One region of the Kitasatospora sp. NEAU-CNBT7 genome, then DNA from elsewhere that is predicted to be linked to it. Evidence: riboswitches for the same ligand, from Rfam matches in the RefSeq annotation. Region 1 holds a riboswitch; each other region holds the start of a gene.
What was found. A riboswitch is a leader RNA that binds a small molecule or an ion and turns the genes downstream of it on or off. The one in region 1 is predicted to bind cobalamin.

Region 1 (7,537 bases):
CCGGGTCAGCGGCCCCAGCACCAGATCCTGCACGGCCCGGGCGTCGTCCAGGGCCGCGCCCAGGGCGGCCTTCCCGGCCTCGGTGACGGTGACCACCTCCTGCCGGCCGCCGATGTGCACCACCAGGACCTGCGCCATGCCCCGGGCCACGAGGTCCTCGACCGCCGAGGCGAGGCCGGGTCCGTCCACGGCCAACTGCCGGGCGAGATCGGTGCGGGCATGCGGACCGTGCTCGGCGAGCACCTCCAGGACCGACCGGTGCAGGGACGCCAGCCCGCGCGCCCGCAGCCGTCCCGCCAGCAGGGTCTCCACCGCGCGACCGGTCTCGGCCAGCAGACGAACGGTCCACTCGGAGGGACTCGTCGGTCCGCCCCGCCTGTCGTACACGCCCTGTCCCATCGCTACGGAGGGGAGTCCTCCGGCCCGGACCGCGTGGGGATGCCTGCCTCGACAGCCGGGCGGCCGTGCACCGGACCGGGAGGGCGTCATCGCCCCCGGGCTCACGCGGCGCTCCACGCGCACGGCACGGCCCGCGAAGTAAACCGGGGCCAACCATACGTGCGCCACGGCCATCGGTCTACATCGATGTCGTCATTCGCGCCGGTCAGGCCCCGCGCAACCCCGCCGCGGCCCACTCCACGTACTCGTGCAGACCGTACGCCAGGAGCAGGCCCAGCAGCGCCGACACCACGACCGCCGTACCGAGGGCCGCCACCGCGGCCCGCCCGCGGCGGCCGCCCGGCCCGGACGGCGCCGCCGCCAGCAGCGCCTCGACCCGCCGGGGCACCGGCCCGCTGCCCACCGACGCCAGCGCCCCGAGACCCCTGGACCGCCGGCCGGCCGGGACGGCCGCCAGCGCCGCCCGCGCGATCGCGGTGGCGGCCCGCTTCCGGCTGTCCACCGCCGCGGCCGCCGCCTCGTCGGCCCAGCGCTCCAGGTGGAAGTCCAGGTCGGGACGGAGCGGGCGCAGCGCGGGGTGGACCGCCGCCGCCAGGTAGGCGATCACCGACAGTAGGTGGTGCCGCCCGGCCAGGTGCGCCCGCTCGTGGGCGAACAGCACGTCCTGCTCGGCCGGACCGAGCACACCGAGCATCCCGGTCGTGACCACGACCCGCCCTTCGCGGCCACGGAACGCGGGCAGCGCGAACGCCTCCGGATCCGCACTGTGGACCACCAGCAGATCGCCGTCCGGGACCGCGCCCCGGACCGAGGTCCAGGCCCGCTCGAGCAGGCGCCGGTGCTCGAACCAGCGCCGCAGCAGCACCGCCGCCTGCACGACGAGCACCACGCCCGCCACGGCGGACACCGGCAGCACCAGCGGCCAGGCAGCCGCCACCGTGTGCAGCGGGATCCGCTCCAGCCGCGCCAGGAACGGCACATGGAACAGGCCGACCAGGGCCGCGACCGTACCTCCGGCGAGCAGCGCCCCGGCGCCCGCGAGCACCGCGGACGCCTGCCGGGGCGGGAGCAGCCCGGCCAGCCGGCGCACGGCCGGCGCCGCGCACCAGGGGAGGGCGAGGGCGAGCCCGACGGGCACCAGGGCGAGGATCACCGGTCGTCCCCGGCGTCCAGCAGCAGGCGGCGCAGCAGGTCCTCGTCGTCCTCGGAGAGCGAGGACACGAAGCGCTTCAGCACCAGGTCGCGCTGCGGCTCGCGCTCGAGTTCCCGGCGCATCCGGCCCGCGGCCAGCCCGGCCGCGTCGTCGGCCGGCGAGTACGCGAATCCCCGCCCGGAGCGGGTCCGCACCACCGTCCCCTTCTCGCAGAGCCGGGTCAGGATGGTCGTCACCGTGGTCCGCGCCAGGCCCCGGCCGATCGCGGCGTTCACCTCCACCGGGGTCAGCGGCCCGGAGGCCGACCACAGGACCGCCAGGACCTCGGCGACGAGCTCGCCGTGCGGGCGTCTCTCCCCGGCCTCGTCCACCGTCACACTCCCGTTCTCCACTCGCATCCGGCACCTCGGCCCGGTCTGCACCTCAAGGTCGATTCATCATCGCACTGCCCGGGAGGGGCCGGTCGGGGTGGCCGGGGCGACGTTCAGGGGCATGTTGTTCGCAGGTGCAAGTGATACGCAATAGTGTGGGTTCGGCATGACCGTCACCGTTGAAAGGAACTGTGTCCTGATGGGCGCGTACTCACTTCCCGATCTGCCGTACGACTACTCCGCGCTCGAGGCGGCGATGACCGCCGAGATCCTGGAGCTGCACCACTCGAAGCACCACGCGGCGTACGTCAAGGGCGCCAACGACACCCTGGAGCAGCTGGCCGAGGCCCGTGACAAGGAGCAGTTCGGCGGCCTGGTGGGCCTGCAGAAGACGCTGGCGTTCCACCTGTCGGGCCATGTGCTGCACTCGCTGTTCTGGGAGAACCTCTCCCCGGACGGCGGCGACCGCCCCGATGGTGAGCTGGGCACCGCGATCGAGGAGCACTTCGGCGGCTTCGAGGCGTTCCGCAAGCAGCTCACCACCGCCACCGTCGGTGTCCAGGGCTCGGGTTGGGGCATCCTGTCCTGGGAGCCGCTGGGCCGGCGCCTGATCGTCGAGCAGGTCTACGACCACCACGGCAACGTCGGCCAGGGCACCACCCCGCTGCTGGCCTTCGACGCCTGGGAGCACGCCTACTACCTGCAGTACAAGAACGTCCGCCCGGACTACGTCACCAAGCTCTGGGACGTCGTCAACTGGAACGACGTCGCCACCCGCTTCGCCGCCGCCAAGAACGCCTGACGGACCGTACGCCGGGGCGCCCGCTCGCACCGGGCGCCCCGGCGCCGGGGCGCCGCCCCGCGGGGCGGCCCCGGGCGTCAGGGCCGGAAGGCGGCCTCGGTCTGGGCGGTGTCCTCGGTGCCGCGGTAGTAGACGATCTTCCCGTCGCGGAAGGTGAAGCGGTGGTGCAGGTCCATCGCCAGGACCCGGCCGCTGGCCCGGTGTTCGGCCCGCATCCGCACCACGCTCAGCACGTCGCTGTCGTTCGCGGCGAAGGACAGCGGGGTGAACTCCTGCACCGCCATGGTCGAACCGAACTGCTCGAAGAAGTCCGCCACTTCGGCCTTCCCGTGGCGGACGCCGTACCACGGCGCCGCGGTCGACGTGGTCTCCGAGGCCCAGTCGACCTCGTCGTCCAGTCTGGCCAGGATCCCCGGCAGGTCGCCGCTGCCGAAGGCCTCGTAGACCGACCTGATCGTCTCGATCATGCTCTGCTCGTTCACCGGACACCTCGCCTCGGTCGGGGCCGCCACCGTCTCGTTCCATGCTAGGAGCGAGGGCGTGCCCACCGCCTTTCGGCGCCGGTCGTGCCGCGCGGCGGCCGGGGGCGTAGCGTCCGGGCCCTGCCCGCCGGTTCTGATCTGCGGTGACGACCGTAGAGTGGCCTGCGCAGCTGGTTCGCCCTGTCCGCCAGGCAGGCGCGTCGCAAGAGGGAACCCGGTGGGAATCCGGGGCTGCCCCGCAGCGGTGAGCGGGAACGACCGCCGTCATACGCACTGGGCCCGTACCGGGCCCGGGAAGCGACGGCCAGTAGGTGTCCGCCCTTCACAGGGCGGGCGCGCCCGCGAGTCCGAAGACCTGCCGCTGCCCGTGGACCGCAGTGGTCCGCGGTCTCACCGGACCCCGAGGGCGGGTCGGCGGCGGGGAGGGACGGCGATCCCGTACCTCCTGCTCCTTCGCGCCCCGGGGCTCACGAACTCGCGAAGGAGAGTTCCGTGAAGCAGACCTACCGCCGGCGCGCCACCAGGGCCGCGACCGCCGCCGTGCCGACGAGCCGCGGGGTGGTGGCGCCGTGACGATGCCCCCTGCCGTCTCCCGGACGCCGACCGACTCGGCGGTCACCCTCGCGCACATCATGAGCGAGCACGACACCAACCTCTACGGGACGGTGCACGGCGGCGTCGTGATGAAGCTGATCGACGACGCCGCGGCCGCCGCCGCCGGCCGGCACGCCGGCGTGCCCGCGGTCACCGTCTCGGTGGAGGAGATGTCCTTCCTCGCGCCGGTCCGGGCCGGTGACCTCCTGACGGTCCGTGCCCGGGTCGACCACGCCGGCCGGACCTCGATGGACGTCTCGGTGGTGGTGACGGCGGAACGCTGGAACCTCACCGGACCGGTGACCAGGGTGGCGACGGCCCAGCTGGTCTTCGTCGCCGTCGACGCGGACGGGCAGCCGCACCGGGTACCGGTCCTGCTGCCGGAGGGCGCCGCCGAACAGCGCCGCGAACGGCTGGCCCGCGAGCGCCGCGCCCGGCGGATGCGCAACGCCGCCGACTGACCCGCCGCCTCCGGAACGGAGGGACCCGGTGGCCGCCCCCGGCGGCCCCGGGTGCCGGGCCCGGACCGCCGGCCACCGCCAGCGCCGCGCCGGGTCGATATCCTGGCCCGCGCGCAGTCGGATGATCATGGAGGAAGCATGGCGAAGTTCAGAGTGACGGTCTGTCTCCCCCCGGCCGCCGTGGACCATCCCGCCTCCGCCATCGCGGCGGCGATGCGCCCCTTCGACCAGAACGTCGACCCGGCCACCGGGGAAGAGGGATACAACCCGCAGGGCGAATGGGACGGGTGGCAGATATCCGGCCAGGACAACCTGGTCGTCCGGCCCGAGTACGCCGGGGACGCCCGGCTCGTCCACCGGCCGGCCCGGCCGAACGACGAGCCCCGTCCGCAGGGGTCGCTGCGCTGCGACGGCGGGCCGCGCGGCCTGCTCGACCTGGCGGGCATGCGTGCGATCAGCGCGGCGGACGCGGCGGCCACCTGGGCCGTGTGGGCCCGCTTCTCCGCCGAGCACCCGCCTGCCGAGCCGCTGTCGGCGTTCCGCGCGCGCCACGGCGCCGCCCCCGGCGTCCACTCGCCCGAGGCGGACCGGGCCAGGCGCGAGCACCTCGCCCAGCCCCTGGTCCAGGCGCTCGCCCAGTACGCGGTCGAGGGCGGCGACCGGCACTACCCCAACAGCTACCTGTCCCAGGACCCCGTTGCTCTCTTCGCCTGCGGCGAGCACGACTTCGTCGAGCGTGCGGCGGCCACGGCCGTGCCCACGTACGCACTGCTGACCCTCGACGGGCAGTGGGCCGACCCCTGGAACCTGCGCTCCCTCGGCAGTCCCCGCCCGGAGGAGTCCGAGCCGGAGGCGTACTGGCGGCTCGCCGACGCCTACCTGCGCGCACTGCCCGAGGACGCGCTGATCGTCCAACTCCTCTGCCACTGCTGACCGGACACCCGGGCGCAGGGCCGTCGCTACGGCTTCGGGAGCGCCGGTTCGTCGCGGGCGGCGTCCGCGGCGGGGGCGTCGGTGCGGATGGCGGGGCCGCGGGGCGGCGGCGGGACGGCACCGAGTTCGTCCAGCATCTCCCGGGTGAAGCCGAAGTAGTACGTGGCCAGCAGGCCGGTGGTGTATCCGGTCGCCAGGCCCGCGGCGTAGACGGCCGCGCTCACCAGGAAGCCGCGTGAGCCGGTCAGCAGGGGGAACAGCGCCCAGCCGGACGGGCCGATGGCGGTCGCGCCGACGGTGGCACCGAGCTGCCCCAGCAGCCCGACGACGGCCCCGCCGCACGCCCCGCCCAGACAGGCCGTGACGAACGGGCGCCCCAGCGGGAGCGACACCCCGTAGATCAGCGGCTCGCCTACGCCGAGCAGGGCCGCCGGGAGCGCGGACCTGATGGTCGCCCTGACCGACGCGTTGCCCCGTAGCCGCAGGAAGACGGCGACGGCGCAGCCGACCTGCCCGGCCCCGGCCATCGCGAGGATCGGCAGCAGCTCGGTGGACCCGTGCTGCTGGATCAGCGTGGTGTGGATCGGGATCAGCGCCTGGTGCAGGCCGAACATCACCAGGGGGAGGAACAGCCCACCGAGCAGCAGCCCCGCCAGCGCACCACCGTGGGCCAGCAGCCAGGTGGCGAGCTCGCCGATCGCCGAGGAGACCTCTCCCGCCACGAACATCAGGCCGAACAGCGTCACCAGGCCGGTGACCAGCACGGTGACGGTCGGGGTGAGCAGGACGTCGAGGCCGTCGGGCATCACCCGCCGGGTCCACCGTTCGACCTGCACCGCCAGCAGCGCGGCGGCGAGCGCCCCGATCACCCCGCCCCGGCCCGGTACGAGCTGGTGGCCGAGGACCTCCACCTTGGAGACCCCCGCGTACACGATCACACTGGCCACGGCGCCGCCCAGCACCGGTGTGCCGCCGAACTCCTTCGCGGTGGTGTAGCCGACGAAGACCGTGAGCAGGGACATGAACCCCGCCGAGATCGCGGTGAGGGCAGGCACCAGCGCGGGGGCCCAACCCAGGTTGACGAGCGCGCCGTTGACGGCGGCCACGATGCCGCAACCGATCAGCGCGGGGATCAGCGGCACGAAGACGCTCGCGATCCGGCCGAGCACCCGCCGGACCGGCGCCGCCCGCCCGGCGCCGGCCTGCGCCCTGATCGCCGCGCCCCGCCGGGCCAGCTCCCCGGCGCCGACGGGGGGCGGGGCAGCGGGGGCACCGGGGGTATCGGGGGTATCGGGGCGCCCGTGGTCCCGCCGCCCGTCGGGCAGGGCCCCGTCGGGCAGGCCTCCGTCGAGCAGAGCCCGCAGCTCGGGGGTCACGCGGGAGACGACGCCCGGGCCGAGCACGATCTGATAGGTGTCGTCCTCCACCACGCCCAGCACCGCGGGAAGCGCGCGGAGCCCCTCCTCGTCCACCAGGGACCGGTCACGCAGGCCGAGCCGCAGCCGGGTCATGCAGTGGGCGACGGAGTGGACGTTGGCGGCGCCCCCGACCAGCGGGAGGACGGCCTCGGCGGTGGCACGGTGCTTGTCGTCGGACATGATCACCAGAATGGCGCGCCCGGCCGCGCCGTCGGCGCTGCGCCGGGCCCGTGCCGCGGTCGTGTCGCGGGCCCGGTGTTCCTGGGGAGTCGGCGGGCCCCGGCGTCGGCGTCCGGGGTTCACCCGCCCGGCGCAGCCGCCTCACCGCCGGTGTCGACGCGTACCTCCCGGACCTCTGCGTCCGGGACCCCTGCGTCCCGGACCCGTACCTCCTGGAGGAGGCCCCAGGTGAAGTCGGCGGTGCACGGGCGCGGCCGCCCGCTCGCGTCGGGTGCGGTGAGGTCGAGCTGCCACCGGGTCGGTGCACTGCCCTCGCGCGGTACGGCGGGCGGGAAGGCCGCCGCGACGTCCGAGACGACGCAGCTCCACGGGGTCAGGTCCGCGAGCGAGCGCAGCGTCGGCGCCGGGACCCCCGGCGCGCGGACCAGCCACTCGTTCCACGGCGGGGCCCCCGCGCCGGCCGGTCCGAGCAGGATCTCGAAGCGCAGACCGGGCCAGAGCGGGAGTTCCCACTGCTGCGCCGTGCAGTCGAGGTCGCCGATCCGGCGGGGGAGGACCGCCTCGGGTGGGCCGAGGACCGCGGCGTAGCGGCGGGCGCCGTGCGGGAAGCGGCTCGAGCGGATCATCGCCTGCCAGCGCTTGTTCGCCTCCCGGAGGTCGCCACGGGCCGCTCCGAGCCGGTGCACCGCCTGCTCCACCAGCTCCGGGTGGAAGTCGGCCATCCGGCGCAGCAGCACCAGCTGG
Region 2 (7,537 bases), on a different contig from region 1:
GTCGATCGGCATGCGCGCGCGCCCGGCCAGACCCATCAGCCTCACCCCTCCCCCGCCGCCCGGACCCGGCGGCGCCCGGACCCGCCCCCGTGCTCGCACCCATGATGACCCATCGCCCACCCGCCCGGACCGCTACGCCCGGACCGCCCGAGGCATCCTCCCGTCGGGCCGGGCACCGCATCCACCCCGGCACCGCCACCGCAGCGGCACTCGCCGGCCGACTACGCTCGCGACCGCCAGGACAGCACCTGGTGCCGCGAGCAGGCCCGTCCGGGCCGCGCGGCGGCGCACGCCGGCGACAGGCCGACGGCCGGCCGAACAGCTACGCACAAACAGCGATTGACGCTCCGTCAGATCTCGGCGAGCCTCGTTCCCGGGGGTGCCGACGTGGTGCGCCCGTACCCGTCGACAGCAGAGATGAGCTGGTGCAGATGACGACTGCCGTCCCGCAGTGGCCCGGTGAGTGGCAGGCCGAGATCCCGTCGATCCGCAACGGCAACAGCGCGCTGGGGCCGACGAACTCCCTGTTCAAGGGGGCCCTCGCGAACCACCCGCCGCTGGCCGGGATGGCCAACGCCTTCGTGGCCTCCCTGCTGGACCCGCATGCCACGCCGGGCGCCGCCAAGAGCCTGCTGATCGCGATGAACGACGCTCTCGTCGACCCGGTCAAGATCGCCAACGTGCCGGCCCTGGTCCAGCAGAACGGCGGCTTCCGGCTGCCGAGCGCCTTCCCGCTGCCGAGCTACACCGCCGCCCTGGAACTCATCGCCGCCAAGGCGCTCTGGCTGCACGGCCACACCGAGTTCCTGCCCTGGCCGTTCGACGACATCGCGCTCAAGCCCGACTTCGCGGTCCGCGGCAGGTGTCCGGCCAACCCGGGCCTGGACCCCGGGGCGTTCTACGACCTGTGCACCGAGGTCGCCGACACCCTCAAGGTCGGTGGCACCAAGACCACCGCGGACCTGGTCAACAGCCTCTACGCCGGTGTCACCGGCAAGCTGGCCGCCTACCCCACGAAGCAGGTCGGGGTCTTCCTGGACGCGTGCGACAACCCGTGCCTCTACAACGGCCCGGCGCTCAACCTCAACCGTGCCGCCCTCTGCGCCGGTCTCACCGCGAAGATCGTGCAGGACCTCAACCCCGAGCTCAAGCCGCGCCTGGTCTCGGTGTTCGTGCTCTTCCCGGACTGGCACCTGGAGCAGTTGAACGCCGCCGACTGGCACTGAGCCCCGAGCCGTCGCCGGCCCCTGCCGTCGCCCGCCCGCACTCCCGGGTTGCGGGCGCGGCCCGGCAGCCCATAGAACCGGTGGCATGACTCTGGACTGGAAACTGGTCATCGACACCGCCGACGCCCCCGCGCTCGCGGACTTCTGGGCCGCCGCCCTCGGGTACCGGGTCGAGGACCCGAGCGCGCTGATCGACCGCCTGCTGGCCGCCGGGCAGCTGCCCGAGGAGGCGGTCACCGAGCACAACGGCCACCGGATCTTCCGCGGGTACGCCGCGATCCGCCACCCCGACGACCCGTACGACGAGGTGAGCGGCATCGGCCGGGGCCGCCGGCTGCTGTTCCAGGACGTGCCCGAGCCCAAGACCGTCAAGAACCGGCTGCACATCGACATCCACGGTGAGCGCGGCCGGCTCGACGAACTGGTGGCCCGGCTGGAGGCGCTGGGGGCGACCCGGGTCCGCGAGCACGACCAGGGGCCGGCCGGACACTGGTGGATCATGCAGGACCCCGAGGGCAACGAGTTCTGCGCCGCCTGAGCACGGCCCGCACACAGGAGCGCCCCGGACCGCGCGGAGCCCCGGGCCGCCGATCCAGCGATCGGCGGTCCGGGGCTCCGGTACGGCTGCGCCCCGCCCGTCAGGCCGGCGGGTAGCGGCGCGGGGTCCAGACCACCTCGGTGCCGTTGTCGCGCGCGACGGCCTGGGTCTGCGAGGAGCCGATCAGCAGGATGGTCCGCATGTCGACCTCGGCCGGGTCGAGGTCCGCCAGCCGCACCGTCCGCACCCGCTCGGTCGGGCCGCCGACGTCGCGGGCCAGCACCACGGGGGTGTCCGGCGCGCGGTGCTCCAGCAGCAGGTCACGGGCCAGCCCGACCTGCGTGGTACGGCTCTTCGACCCCGGGTTGTACAGGGCGAGCACCAGGTCGGCGGCGGCGGCCGCGGCCAGCCGCCGGGCGACCACCTCCCAGGGCTTGAGCCGGTCGGAGAGCGAGACCACCGCGTAGTCGTGGCCGAGCGGGGCGCCCGCCCGGGAGGCGGCGGCGTGCGCGGCCGTCATCCCGGGGACGATCCGCACCGGCACCGAGCGGTACGGCTCGGCGCAGGCGGCCTCCAGGACGGCGGTGGCCATCGCGAACACCCCCGGATCGCCCGAGGAGACCACCGCGACCCGGTGGCCCCGCCGGGCCAGGTCGAGCGCGAACTCGGCCCGTTCGGCCTCCACCTTGTTGTCGGAGCCGTGCCGCTGCTGGCCGGGGCGCACCGGCACCCGGTCCAGGTAGGTGGTGTAGCCGACCAGGTCGGTGGCGCCCGCCAGCACGCCGCGCGCCTCGGGGGTGAGCCACAGCGGCCCGGCGGGGCCGGTGCCGACCACCACCACCTCGCCCTGGCCGGCGGGCCGTTCGGCCGCCACCCGGTCGATCCGGCTGGGCAGCACGGCGACCGAGAAGTACGGCACCGACTCCGGGTCCACCCCGGCCAGCGGCGCGGTGCGCTCACCCGGCATGGTGGCCCGCTCGACGTACTGCGCGTCCTCGAGCCGCCCGGCCCGCTCGAGCGCCCGGCGCACCGCCGGGAAGGTGCGGCCGAGCTTCATCACCACGGCCGAGTCGGCGGCGGCCAGCCGGGCCGTCAGCTCCTCCTCGGGCAGGGTGCCCGGGATGATCGTCAGCGTCTCCTCGGCCTCCACCAGCGGCCGGCCCAGCCGGGCCGCGGCGGCGCTCACCGAGGTCACGCCGGGCACCACCTCGGTCGGGTAGCGGTCGGCGAGGCGCTTGTGCATGTGCTGGTACGAGCCGTAGAACAGCGGATCGCCCTCGGCGAGCACCACCACGTCGCGGCCGGCGTCCAGGTGGGCGGCCAGCCGGGCGGCGGCCTGCTCGTAGAACTCGTCCAGCGCACCGCGGTAGCCGCCGGGGTGGTCGGTGCTCTCCACGGTCAGCGGATAGACCAGCTTCTCCTCGATCTGTCCGGCCGTCAGGTAGGGCTCGGCGATCGAGCGGGCGATCGAGCGGCCGTGCCGGGCGCTGTGGTACGCCACCACGTCGGCCTTGCCGATCAGTGCGGCGGCCTTGACGGTGACCAGCTCCGGGTCGCCGGGGCCGAGCCCGACACCGTACAGGCGGCCTGTCTGACGGTCCGTCATTCCACTTCGCTCGCAATCGCGTTGATGGCGGCGGCGGCCATCGCGCTGCCGCCGCGGCGGCCGCGCACCACCAGGTGCTCCAGGCCCGCCGGGTGCTCGGCCAGGGCCTGCTTGGACTCGGCGGCGCCGATGAACCCGACCGGGACACCGATCACCGCGGCCGGCCGCGGGGCACCGGCGGCCACCATCTCCAGCAGCCGGAACAGCGAGGTCGGCGCGTTGCCGACGGCGACCACCGCGCCCTCCAGGTGCGGCAGCCACAGCTCCATCGCGGCGGCGCTGCGGGTGTTGCCCAGCTTCGCGGCCAGCTCGGGCACCGAGGGGTCGGCCAGGGTGCAGATCACCTCGTTGCCGGCCGGCAGCCGCTTGCGGGTGACCCCGCTGGCCACCATGTTCACGTCGCACAGGATCGGCGCCCCGGCGCGCAGCGCCTCGCGGGCGCGGGCCACCACGCCCGGCGAGTACACCAGGTCCTCGACCAGGTCGGTCATGCCGCAGGCGTGGATCATCCGCACCGCGACCTGGGCCACGTCGGCGGCCAGGCCGGCCAGGTCGGCCTCGGCCCGGATGGTGGCAAAGGACTGCCGGTAGATCTCGGCGCCGTCCTTCTCGTACTCGATCACGTCATCCTCCGGGCCTCGGCGACCGCCTCGGCCATCTCTTGCGTCGTCACTTCCGCCGAGGCCTCGCCCCGGGTCACCCGGTAGCCCTGCCCCGTGGCGAGCACGTCCACCCAGGTTCCGCCCGGGTGTCCGCAGCGCCGCCCGCAGCCGGACCAGTGCACCGGCACCCCCGGCTGCTCCGCCGCGTCCAGGGCCGCCGCCGCGTCGGCGCGCACGTCGGCCAGCGACTTGGCGCAGCCGGGCGTTCCGGTGCAGGCGCTGGCGCGCTCCCAGGGCGAGCCCGGTTCGGTGCGCAGTCCGGCCTCGGCCAGCCGGGGCAGCCACCCGGCCGCCGCGCCGGGCAGCACCACACCGCGCCAGGGGGTCACCCGCAGGCCGTCCGCGGCCGCCTCGGCCAGCAGCCGCCACTGTCCGGCGTCGGCCCGGCCGAACCGCAGGCCGACCGACAGGCCGCCGGGCAGCACGCCGGCCGGCGGGTGCGGCCCGGCCGGTGCGGGCAGCTCCAGCGGGCCGGGGTCGAGCAGGTCGGGTGCCTCGCGCAGGTGCCAGGCGGTACGGCCGGCGGCCGCCAGCGCGGCCAGGAAGTCGCGGGCGGCGGCGAGGGCCGCGTCCACCGCGCCGCCGGCGGGAACCGGCCGGGCGGTGGCGGCACGGCCCAGGCGCAGCAGGGCCGCGCCGCCGGGCCTTGCGATCAATGTCACATCGGCATCGAGGGCGGCCACGTCGCCGCGCCCGTCGTCCAGCGCGAACAGGAACTTGCCGCTCAGCGCGGCGGCCCAGCCGCCGGCGCACAGCCGGTGGTCGAGTTCGCGCACCCAGGCCTGGACGTCGGCGTGGCCGCGGCCGTCGAGGCCGGCCAGCGGCGAGGCGACGATGTTGCGGACCCGCTCGTGCGTGTCGGACGGCAACAGTCCGGCCGCGCGCAGCCGGGCGCCCAGCTCGGCGCCGGCGTCCGAACCGAGGCCGCGCAGCTGGACGTTGCCGCGCGAGGTGGTCTCCAGCTGCCCGTCGCCGAGCTGCTCGGCGGCCTCGGCCAGGACCAGTGCCTGAGCGGCCGTCAGCAGTCCGCCGGGCACCCGGACCCGGGCGAGCGCGCCGTCGTCGGCCCGGTGCAGGCGCAGCGCGCCGGGGCAGGCGTCGGCCCGGCCCCGGTCGGGCAGGGCGGGGCCCGGCGCGGAGGCGTCGGGAGTGGGTGGCATGGCGGCGAGCATACAGATGGTCCGATCGGATGCCCCCGGTCTCGTAGATCACAGCCGCGGACCAGCTCCGCAGCCGGTCGGCACCCCGTACGATGCTGCCCGGGTGGCCCGCGGGCCACCCGTGCCAGCGACGGCGCAAGGGGAGGAAACCGGTGCAAACCCGGTGCGGTCCCGCCACTGTGACCACGGTTCACCGCCGTGGGAGCCAGGAACTCCTGCCGTCCCTCAGACCAGCCCTCCGGCGCGTGGCCGGGGGGAACCGCCACGGGGCGCGGACCCCGAGGAAGGCTTGACCTGTGCGCTGCCGCATGTCCTGCGCCGCCCGCCCGTTCGCCGACGAGGCCGGGAGGCCCCTCGCATGATCCTGCTGCTGTCGACCTCCGACACCGACCTGCTCAGCGCCCGCGCCTCGAACGGCCCGGTGCCGTACCGCCTGGGCAATCCGGCCCGGCTGGCCGTCGAGGACCTGCCCGCGCTGACCGAGGGCACCGACCTGGTGATCGTCCGGCTGCTCGGCGGCCGCCGCGCCTGGCAGGAGGGCCTGGACGCGCTGCTGGCCGGCCCCCGCCCGGTGGTGGTGCTGACCGGCGAGCAGGCCCCGGACGCCCAGCTGATGGAGCTGTCCACCGTCCCGGCCGGGCTCGCCGCCGAGGCGCACGCCTACCTCGCGCACGGCGGCCCGGCCAACCTGGCCGAACTGGGCGCCTTCCTGTCCGACACGGTGCTGCTGACCGGCCACGGCTTCGCGCCGCCGGTCTCCGCGCCGGAGTGGGGACCGCTGGAGCGCACCGCCCGCACCGCCGAGGGCCCGGTGATCGCGGTGCTGTACTACCGCGCGCACCACATGAGCGGCAACACCGGCTTCGTCGAGACGCTCTGCCGGGCGATCGAGGACCGGGGCGCGCAGGCGCTGCCGCTGTACTGCTCCTCGCTGCGCGGCGCCGAGCCGGAGCTGCTGGCGCGCCTGGGGACCGCCGACGCGATCGTCACCACCGTGCTGGCGGCCGGCGGCACCCGCCCGGCCGACGCGCAGGCCGGCGGCGACGAGGAGGCCTGGGACGCGGGCGCGCTCGCCGCGCTGGACCGCCCGATCCTCCAGGCGCTCTGCCTGACCTGGTCGCGGGCGGCCTGGGAGGCCAGCGACGACGGGCTGTCCCCGCTGGACACCGCCACCCAGATCGCCGTCCCGGAGTTCGACGGCCGTCTGATCACCGTGCCGTTCTCGTTCAAGGAGCTGGACGAGGACGGGCTGACCGTCTACGCGGCCGACCCCGAGCGGGCCGCCCGGGTGGCGGGCATCGCGGTCCGGCACGCCCGGCTGCGGCACGTCCCGGCCGCCGAGCGGCGGCTCGCGCTGGTGCTCTCGGCGTACCCGACCAAGCACGCCCGGGTCGGCAACGCGGTCGGTCTGGACACCCCGGCCTCCGCGATGCGGCTGCTGGCGCGGCTGCGCGCGGAGGGCATGGACCTGGGCACCGACCTGCCGGGCCTGGACGACGATGCCTCCGAGGACCAGCACGAGGGTGATGCGCTGATCCACGCGCTGATCGCGGCGGGCGGGTACGACCAGGACTGGCTGACCGAGGACCAGCTGGCCCGCAACCCGGTCCGGATCCCGGCCGCGGACTACCGCCGCTGGTACGCCACCCTCCCGGAGGGCCTGCGCGGCCAGGTCGAGGAGCACTGGGGCCCGCCGCCCGGCGAGCTGTACGTGGACCGCTCGCAGAACCCGGACGGCGACATCGTGCTGGCCGCGATCCGGTCCGGGAACCTGCTGGTGCTGATCCAGCCGCCGCGCGGTTTCGGCGCCAACCCGGTGGCGATCTACCACGACCCGGACCTGCCGCCCAGCCACCACTACCTGGCCGCCTACCGCTGGATCGCGGCCGAGCAGTCGGACGGCGGCTTCGGCGCCGACGCCGTGATCCACCTCGGCAAGCACGGCAACCTGGAGTGGCTGCCCGGCAAGACCGCCGCGCTGTCCGCCGACTGCGGGCCGGACGCGGTACTCGGCGACCTGCCGCTGATCTACCCCTTCCTGGTCAACGACCCGGGCGAGGGCACCCAGGCCAAGCGCCGCGCCCACGCCACCCTGGTCGACCACCTGGTGCCGCCGATGGCCCGCGCCGACTCGTACGGGGACATCGCCCGGCTGGAGCAGCTGCTGGACGAGCACTCCAACATCGCGGCGATGGACCCGGCCAAGCTGCCGGCGATCCGGGCCCAGATCTGGACCCTGATCCAGGCCGCCCGCCTGGACCACGACCTGGGCCTGGACGAGCGGCCCGAGGACGACGGCTTCGACGACTTCCTGCTGCACGTCGACGGCTGGCTGTGCGAGGTGA
Region 3 (7,537 bases), on a different contig from region 1:
CGATCAACCTGCAGCTGCTGGGCGGCCTGTGGATCCTGCAGACCTTCGTCTCGATCGTCGGCGGCCTGTTCACCCGCTGGTTCCACCGCTGGGCGCTGCTGGCCGGCTGGGCGGCGGGCATGGTCTACGGCACCTGGAAGGCGTACGGGGTGTCCTCGCCCGCCACCAAGCACTTCGGCGGCAGTTCGGCCGAGATCCCCGGGATCGGCGAGATCGGCTACATCGGGCTGACGGCGTTCGTACTGAACCTGGTGGTGGCCGTGGTGCTGACGCTGGTGCTGAGGGCGGCCAAGGCCCCCGAGGGACTGGACGCCACCTCGCCGGGCGACTACACCGCCGACGCCGGGGAACCCTCCATCGAGAAGGCCCCGCAGCCTGCGGTGGCGCACTGAGGCGGCGCACCGAAACAGCCGGCGCACTGAGGCATTGGGGGCGCACTGAAATCCGGCACGCGCCCTGCAATGCCGTACGCGCCCTGTGATCGCGCCGTCGCCTCGGTCGACACTGGTCGGCACTTGAGGTGACGGCGCGATCATATCGGGTGATCATCCATGTGGCGGGCCGTTCGTCCCGGGCAGAGACACGGAAACGGGGAGACGCTGCCATGACAGAGCTGGGCACCATCCTGAACGGACACCGGGGCCGGCACGAGGGCGTCAGACTGCCCTCGCTGCTGATCGCCACCCGGCACGGCGAGTCGACCGCCAATGTGGAGTTCCGGCACGCCGACGCGACCGGCGCGCTGACCGTACCGATCACCAGCCGGGACGCCGACATCCCGCTCTCCATCCGGGGCCAGGCCCAGGCCCGGGCGCTCGGCCGCTGGTGGGCCGAGCTGCCGCCGGACGACCGGCCGCGCAGCGTCTGGTGCTCGCCGTACCTGCGCACCACCGAGACCACCCGGATCGCGCTCGCCCAGGCCGGCGGCCTCGGCGCGGTGCCGGTCACCACCGAGGTGCGGCAGGACGAACGGCTGCGCGACCGCGAGCTGGGCGTGCTGGAGATGCTCACCAAGGCCGCCATCGACAAGGAGCACCCCGCCGAGGCCGCCCGCCGCCGCCGGATGGGCGAGCTGCACTACCGGCCCCCGGGCGGCGAGTCCTGGCTGGACGTGGCCCTGCGGATGCGCAGCCTGCTGGCCGACCTGACCCGGGAGGAGGACGGCCGGCCGGTACTGGTGGTCGCCCACGACTGCACCGTGCTGATGCTGCGCTACATCCTCGACCGCCTCACCGAGCAGCAGCTGCTCGCCCTGGAGCCGGTCCGCAACTGCTCGGCCAGCCGCTGGCGGGCCGAGCACGGCCGGCTGGTCCCGGCCGGCTGGAACGACACCGGCCACCTGGACCGGGCACCCGACCGGCCCGCCGACTGAACCGCGTGCCGGTCCGGCGGTCCCGGCCGGGTGCGCGGGCGGCCGCGCGCCGGTCCGACGCGCCGGTCCGACGGGGGCCCGGAGAAGGCCGCGAGGGGTCAGCGGAGGCTCTCGGCCCGCTGCTGCGCCGGCGTCCCGCCGAACGCCCGCCGGTAGGCCTGCGGGGTGGTGCCGAGCCGGCGGCCGAAGTGGTGGCGCAGGGTGGCCGCGTTGCCGAAGCCGCAGCGCGCCGCGACCGCGTCCACCGGCTCGCCGGTGGCCTCCAGCAGGCGCTGGGCCAGCAGCACCCGCTGGCCGGTCAGCCAGCGGTGCGGGGTGGTGCCGGTCTCCTGCTGGAAGCGGCGGGCGAAGGTGCGCGGCGACATGTGGGCGCGGGCGGCCAGCTGCTCCACGGTGAGCTCGCGGTCCAGGTGGTGGCGCAGCCACTCCAGCAGGCCGCCCAGCGACTCGCCGTCCTCGGCCGGCAGCGGGCGGGCGACGAACTGCGCCTGGCCGCCCTCGCGGTGCGGGGCGACCACCATCCGGCGGGCGATCCCGCGGGCCACCTCGGGCCCCTGGAGCTTGCGGACCAGGTGCAGGCAGGCGTCGATGCCGGAGGCGGTGCCGGCCGCGGTGATCACCGGGTCCTCGTCGACGTACAACACGTCGGGCTCGACCGTGGTGAGCGGGAAGCGTGCGGCGAGCAGGTCGGAGTGGCGCCAGTGGGTGGTGCAGCGGCGGCCGTCGAGCAGGCCGGCCGCGCCGAGCAGGAACGTGCCGTTGCAGATCGACAGCACCCGGGCGCCGCGCGCCACGGCGGCCCGCAGGGCCTCGATCAGCGGGGCCGGGTAGTCGTCCCGGATGCCGGTGGCGGCGGCGATCACCAGGTCCGCGCCGGCGATCCGCTCCACGCCGTGCGGGACGTCGACGCTGAAGCCGGCGTGGGTGCGCAGCGGTCCCGGGCGGGCCGAGGCCAGTGCGAAGTCGTAGACCGGCAGGCCGTCGTCGCTGCGGTCGAGGCCGAAGACCTCGCAGGCGACGCCCAGTTCGAAGGGGTGGATCTCCTCCAGCACCACGGTGACGACGTTGGTCAGCATGGCCCCAGGATGCCGGTGGCAGCTTTTCGAGGCAAGTGGTCTTTTCTGCCACTCGTGGCCGGGTCCGGCCGTCGCGAGAGTGGAGCGCATGGACTCTTCGGCACTCATGGGCGTACTCGCCCCGGCCGCCGCGGTCGGGGCCTTCGGCCTGCTCGGCCTGCTGGCCGGCCGCGACCTGGAACGCACCTCCCGGCACGGCCGGGACAACTGGCACCGCCCCGGCGGCTACCCGGCCGACCCCGGCCGGCCGGACCGGCTGCACGGCGCCGCGGCCGGAGCGGGCACCCCGACCGCCGCCGCCCCGCCGCCGGCCGCCCAGCCCCCGACCACCCCGCCGCCGGCCGGCCCGGCCTTCGCCACCCGGCTCGCCACCACCCTGGCCGCCGCCGCCGATCGGGGCCCCGGCAGACTGGTGGCATGGACACCGCCCCCGACCTCGTCATCCGCCGGGCCCTCCCCGAGGACCTGGACGCCGCCGGAGCCCTCTCGGTCGAGGTCTACGTCGGCGAGGGCTACAGCCGCCCGGACGGGCCCTATCCCGAGCTCCTGCGGGACACCCGGCGCCGCGCCGAGGAGGCCGAGCTCCTCGTCGCCGTCGACCCGGCCGGCGGAGCCGTGCTCGGCAGTGTGACCTTCGCCCCGGGCGGCAACCCGTGGGCCGACATCGCGGCGCCGCACGAGGGCGAGATCCGGATGCTGGCGGTGGCCCGGGCGGCCCGCGGCCGGGGCGCCGGGAGCGCGCTGGTGCGGGCCGCGATGGCGCGCAGCCGGGAGCTGGGGCTGACCGGGATGGCGTTCTCGACCCGCCCGGCGATGACCGCGGCCCACCGCGTCTACGAACGGCTGGGGTTCCGGCGGAGCCCCGAGCGGGACTGGGAGCCGGCCCCCGGCATTGATGTGATCGTCTATTCGATCACATTCTGACGGCTCACCCCGTGGCGCAACGCAGTCGAGCGACCACGACACGCGGCACTACATCTGGTGGCGCATCCTGACCCCGCCCACAACATGTATGCTCGCTCTCGCTGTCGACGCAGGGGAACCCGGTGGGAGTCCGGGACTGCCCCGCAACGGTGAGCGGGCTTCGCAACACCCTGACCCGCGAGTCCGAGACCTGCCGACGGCGTGCCACACGGCTTCCCCGCAGATGCCTTGCAGCACCGCAGTACTTGTCCGGGCCTCGCGGGTGGGCCGGGGTGGGACCACGCACGCCTGGTGATTCGGCGTGCCGCTCCGCCCTGCCTGAAACGGTCCGGCCGATCTCGTCCGCCGCCGCCACAGGAGAGAGTGCGCCTTGACCGTCGCCGCCTCAGTCGCCCTGCCGTCCCAGGGTTCCTCCCCCAGCCTCCGGCCGGGTGGTGCCACCACCGCCGCCGACGCTGATCCCGGTGCCGCGCTGCTGCGCCTGCTCACCGACCGCAGCGTCGACCTTCCCCAGGTGGACCCCGGCCACGTCGCCGCCGCCGCGCTGCGCGGCCGCCACGCCGGCTCCGACTTCGCGGAGCTGCGTGGACTGGCCGTGGAGGCCGCCGCGTCGATGATCGCCGAGGACCCGCAGTACTCCAAGCTCGCCGCCCGGCTGCTGGCGCTGGAGATCTCGGACGAGGCCGTCGGCCAGGGCGCCGTGTCGTTCTCCGCCTCGATCGCCGTCGGCCACACCGAGGGCCTGATCGGCGACACCACCGCGGACTTCGTGGCGAAGCACGCGGACGCCTTCGACGCCCTGATCGACGAGCGCGGCGACGACCGCTTCGAGTACTTCGGCCTGCGCACCGTGCAGTCCCGCTACCTGCTGCGGCACCCGATCACCCGCAAGGTGATCGAGACCCCGCAGCACTTCCTGCTCCGGGTGGCGGCGGGCCTCGCCGTGGGCGACGGCGAGCGGGCGGTGCGCGAGGTCGCGGAGCTGTACGCGCTGATGAGCGCGCTCTCCTACCTGCCGTCCTCGCCGACCCTGTTCAACTCCGGCACCAAGCACCCGCAGATGTCCAGCTGCTACCTGCTGGACTCGCCGCTGGACAACCTGGACTCGATCTACTCGCGCTACGCGCAGATCGCCCGGCTGTCCAAGCACGCCGGCGGCATCGGCCTGTCCTACAGCCGGATCCGCTCGCGCGGCAGCCTGATCCGGGGCACCAACGGCCAGTCCAACGGCATCGTGCCGTTCCTGCGCACCCTGGACTCCTCGGTCGCCGCGGTCAACCAGGGCGGCCGGCGCAAGGGCGCCGCCTGCGTCTACCTGGAGACCTGGCACGCCGACATCGAGGAGTTCCTGGAGCTGCGCGACAACACCGGCGAGGAGGCCCGCCGGACGCACAACCTGAACCTGGCGCACTGGATCCCGGACGAGTTCATGCGCCGGGTGAACGCCGACGCCGACTGGTCGCTGTTCTCCCCGGCCGACGTGCCCGAGCTGGTCGACCTGTGGGGCGCCGACTTCGACGAGGCGTACCTGAAGGCCGAGCAGGCCGGCAAGGCCGTGCGCACCATCCCCGCGCAGACCCTGTACGCCCGGATGATGCGCACCCTGGCGCAGACCGGCAACGGCTGGATGACCTTCAAGGACGCCTCCAACCGCGCCGCCAACCAGACCGCGCTGCCCGGCCGCACGGTGCACTCCTCCAACCTGTGCACCGAGATCCTGGAGGTCACCGACGACTCCGAGACCGCGGTCTGCAACCTGGGCTCGGTCAACCTCGGTGCCCACGTCGCCGACGGCGCCACGGCCGGGGACCTGCTCGGCGCGATGGACTGGGACCGGCTGGACGCCACCGTGCGCACCGCCGTGACCTTCCTGGACCGGGTCATCGACATCAACTTCTACCCGACCCCCGAGGCCGGGAACTCCAACTCTCGCTGGCGCCCGGTGGGCCTGGGCGTGATGGGCCTGCAGGACGTCTTCTTCAAGCTGCGGATCGACTTCGACTCGGCCGAGGCCAAGCAGCTGTCGACGCTGATCGCCGAGCGCATCATGCTGACCGCCTACGAGCGCTCCAGCGAACTGGCCGAGGAGTTCGGGCAGCACAGCGCGTACGGCGAGACCCGCGCCGCCCGCGGCCAGCTGCACATCGACCACTTCGACGCGGCCCCGCAGTGGACCGCCCGCTGGGACGCGCTGCGCGCCAAGATCGCCGTCACCGGCCTGCGCAACTCGCTGCTGCTGGCCATCGCGCCGACCGCCACCATCGCCTCGATCGCCGGCGTGTACGAGTGCATCGAGCCGCAGGTCTCCAACCTGTTCAAGCGCGAGACGCTGTCCGGCGAGTTCCTCCAGGTCAACCCGTACCTGGTGCGTGAGCTCAAGGAGCTCGGCGTCTGGGACCAGCAGACCCGCGACTCGCTGCGCGAGTCCAACGGCTCGGTCCAGGAGCTGGGCTGGCTGCCCGCCGAGGTGCGCTCGCTGTACCGGACCGCCTGGGAGCTGCCGCAGCGCGCGCTGATCGACCTGGCCGCCGCCCGGCAGCCGTACATCGACCAGAGCCAGTCGCTGAACCTCTTCATGGCGGCGCCGACCATCGGCAAGCTCTCCTCGATGTACGCCTACGCGTGGAAGGTCGGTCTGAAGACCACCTACTACCTGCGTTCGCGCCCGGCCACCCGGATCGCCCAGGCCGCGTCCGGCGCCGCCCGCACCGCCGCCCCGGTGCCGGTGCCCACCCCGACCCTGACCCCGGAGGAGGAGGCGGCCCTCGCCTGCTCCCTGGAGAACCCCGAGTCCTGCGAGGCCTGCCAGTGAGTTCCGCCGATCGCGACAAGATGCTGCTCGACCCCGGCTTCGAGCTGACGCTGCGTCCGATGCGCTACCCGTCGTTCTACGACCGGTACCGGGACGCGATCAAGAACACCTGGACCGTGGAGGAGGTGGACCTGCACTCCGACGTCGCCGACCTCGCCAAGCTGAGCGAGGGCGAGCGGCACATGATCGGCCGGCTGGTCGCCTTCTTCGCCACCGGTGACTCGATCGTCGCCAACAACGTGGTGCTGAGCCTCTACAAGCACATCAACTCGCCCGAGGCCCGGCTCTACCTGTCCCGGCAGCTGTTCGAGGAGGCCGTGCACGTCCAGTTCTACCTGACGCTGCTCGACACCTACCTGCCCGATCCCGAGGACCGGGCGGCGGCCTTCGCCGCGGTGGAGAACATCCCCTCCATCCACCAGAAGGCGCAGTTCTGCTTCAAGTACATGAACGCCGTCGACCACCTGGACTCGCTGCAGTCCAAGGACGACCGCCGCGCGTTCCTGCTGAACCTGATCTGCTTCGCGGCCTGCGTCGAGGGCCTGTTCTTCTACGGCGCCTTCGCGTACGTGTACTGGTTCCGCAGCCGCGGTCTGCTGCACGGCCTGGCCACCGGCACCAACTGGGTGTTCCGGGACGAGTCCATGCACATGGACTTCGCCTTCTCGGTGGTGGACACCGTGCGCGAGGAGGAGCCCGACCTCTTCGACGACGAGATGGCCAAGCAGGTCACCGAGATGCTGGAGGAGGCCGTCGAGGCCGAGCTCCAGTTCGCCCGTGACCTGTGCGGCGAGGGCCTGCCCGGGATGAACACCGAGTCGATGCGGGAGTACCTGCAGGCCGTCGCCGACCAGCGGCTCGCCCGGCTCGGCATGCCGGTGCGCTACGGCTCCAGCAACCCGTTCGGGTTCATGGAGCTGCAGAACGTGCAGGAGCTGACCAACTTCTTCGAGCGCCGGGTCTCGGCGTACCAGGTCGCGGTCGAGGGCTCGGTCGCCTTCGACGACGACTTCTAGGCCGCCCCGGGAACCCGGTTCCCGGCCGCCCGCCACCGCCGCCCCGTCGTGCATGACGACGGGGCGGCGGTGCTGTTGCGGCCCGGTCACCGGCGGCCTTCGGATTCGAACAATGCGCTAGCCTCTTCGGGTGTCTCACACCTCACCCGTACCGACCCTTGAGGCGCACCCTCAGCCGGGTCCCCCGCCCGGCCCCGCCGTCGCCGCGGCGACGCCCGCGAAACCTCGTCTCGGCTGGCTCGACGCCTTGCGCGGGCTGGCGGCGCTGACCATCGTGGTCCAGCACTTCAGCCAGTTCCTGCTGCCCGGACTGTTCGCCCGCACCAGCCACTGGCTC

Region 2: another riboswitch for cobalamin. It lies ahead of cobN (cobaltochelatase subunit CobN); the one in region 1 lies ahead of AC2TEW_RS05995 (acyl-CoA thioesterase).
Region 3: another riboswitch for cobalamin. It lies ahead of AC2TEW_RS12735 (ribonucleoside-diphosphate reductase subunit alpha); the one in region 1 lies ahead of AC2TEW_RS05995 (acyl-CoA thioesterase).

What each region holds. Positions count from the first base shown of each region.
Region 1 is NZ_JBXQQB010000003.1:231,422-238,958, forward strand. It holds gene AC2TEW_RS05970 (winged helix DNA-binding protein) at 1-387, opposite strand, end outside; gene AC2TEW_RS05975 (M48 family metalloprotease) at 605-1,552, opposite strand; gene AC2TEW_RS05980 (BlaI/MecI/CopY family transcriptional regulator) at 1,549-1,950, opposite strand; gene AC2TEW_RS05985 (superoxide dismutase) at 2,123-2,725, shown strand; gene AC2TEW_RS05990 (nuclear transport factor 2 family protein) at 2,803-3,207, opposite strand; cobalamin riboswitch at 3,361-3,584, shown strand; gene AC2TEW_RS05995 (acyl-CoA thioesterase) at 3,783-4,262, shown strand; gene AC2TEW_RS06000 (hypothetical protein) at 4,401-5,195, shown strand; gene AC2TEW_RS06005 (PTS transporter subunit EIIC) at 5,222-6,793, opposite strand; gene AC2TEW_RS06010 (hypothetical protein) at 6,913-7,537, opposite strand, start outside.
Region 2 is NZ_JBXQQB010000019.1:98,574-106,110, reverse strand. It holds gene AC2TEW_RS23930 (hypothetical protein) at 1-45, opposite strand, end outside; gene AC2TEW_RS23925 (hypothetical protein) at 432-1,226, shown strand; gene AC2TEW_RS23920 (VOC family protein) at 1,312-1,764, shown strand; gene AC2TEW_RS23915 (precorrin-2 C(20)-methyltransferase) at 1,865-3,370, opposite strand; gene AC2TEW_RS23910 (precorrin-8X methylmutase) at 3,367-3,993, opposite strand; gene AC2TEW_RS23905 (ferredoxin-like domain-containing protein) at 3,990-5,192, opposite strand; cobalamin riboswitch at 5,307-5,429, shown strand; gene cobN (cobaltochelatase subunit CobN) at 5,551-7,537, shown strand, end outside.
Region 3 is NZ_JBXQQB010000007.1:242,860-250,396, forward strand. It holds gene mctP (monocarboxylate uptake permease MctP) at 1-392, shown strand, start outside; gene AC2TEW_RS12720 (histidine phosphatase family protein) at 605-1,372, shown strand; gene AC2TEW_RS12725 (helix-turn-helix domain-containing protein) at 1,471-2,448, opposite strand; gene AC2TEW_RS12730 (GNAT family N-acetyltransferase) at 2,866-3,372, shown strand; cobalamin riboswitch at 3,455-3,584, shown strand; gene AC2TEW_RS12735 (ribonucleoside-diphosphate reductase subunit alpha) at 3,845-6,184, shown strand; gene AC2TEW_RS12740 (ribonucleotide-diphosphate reductase subunit beta) at 6,205-7,200, shown strand; gene AC2TEW_RS12745 (acyltransferase family protein) at 7,331-7,537, shown strand, end outside.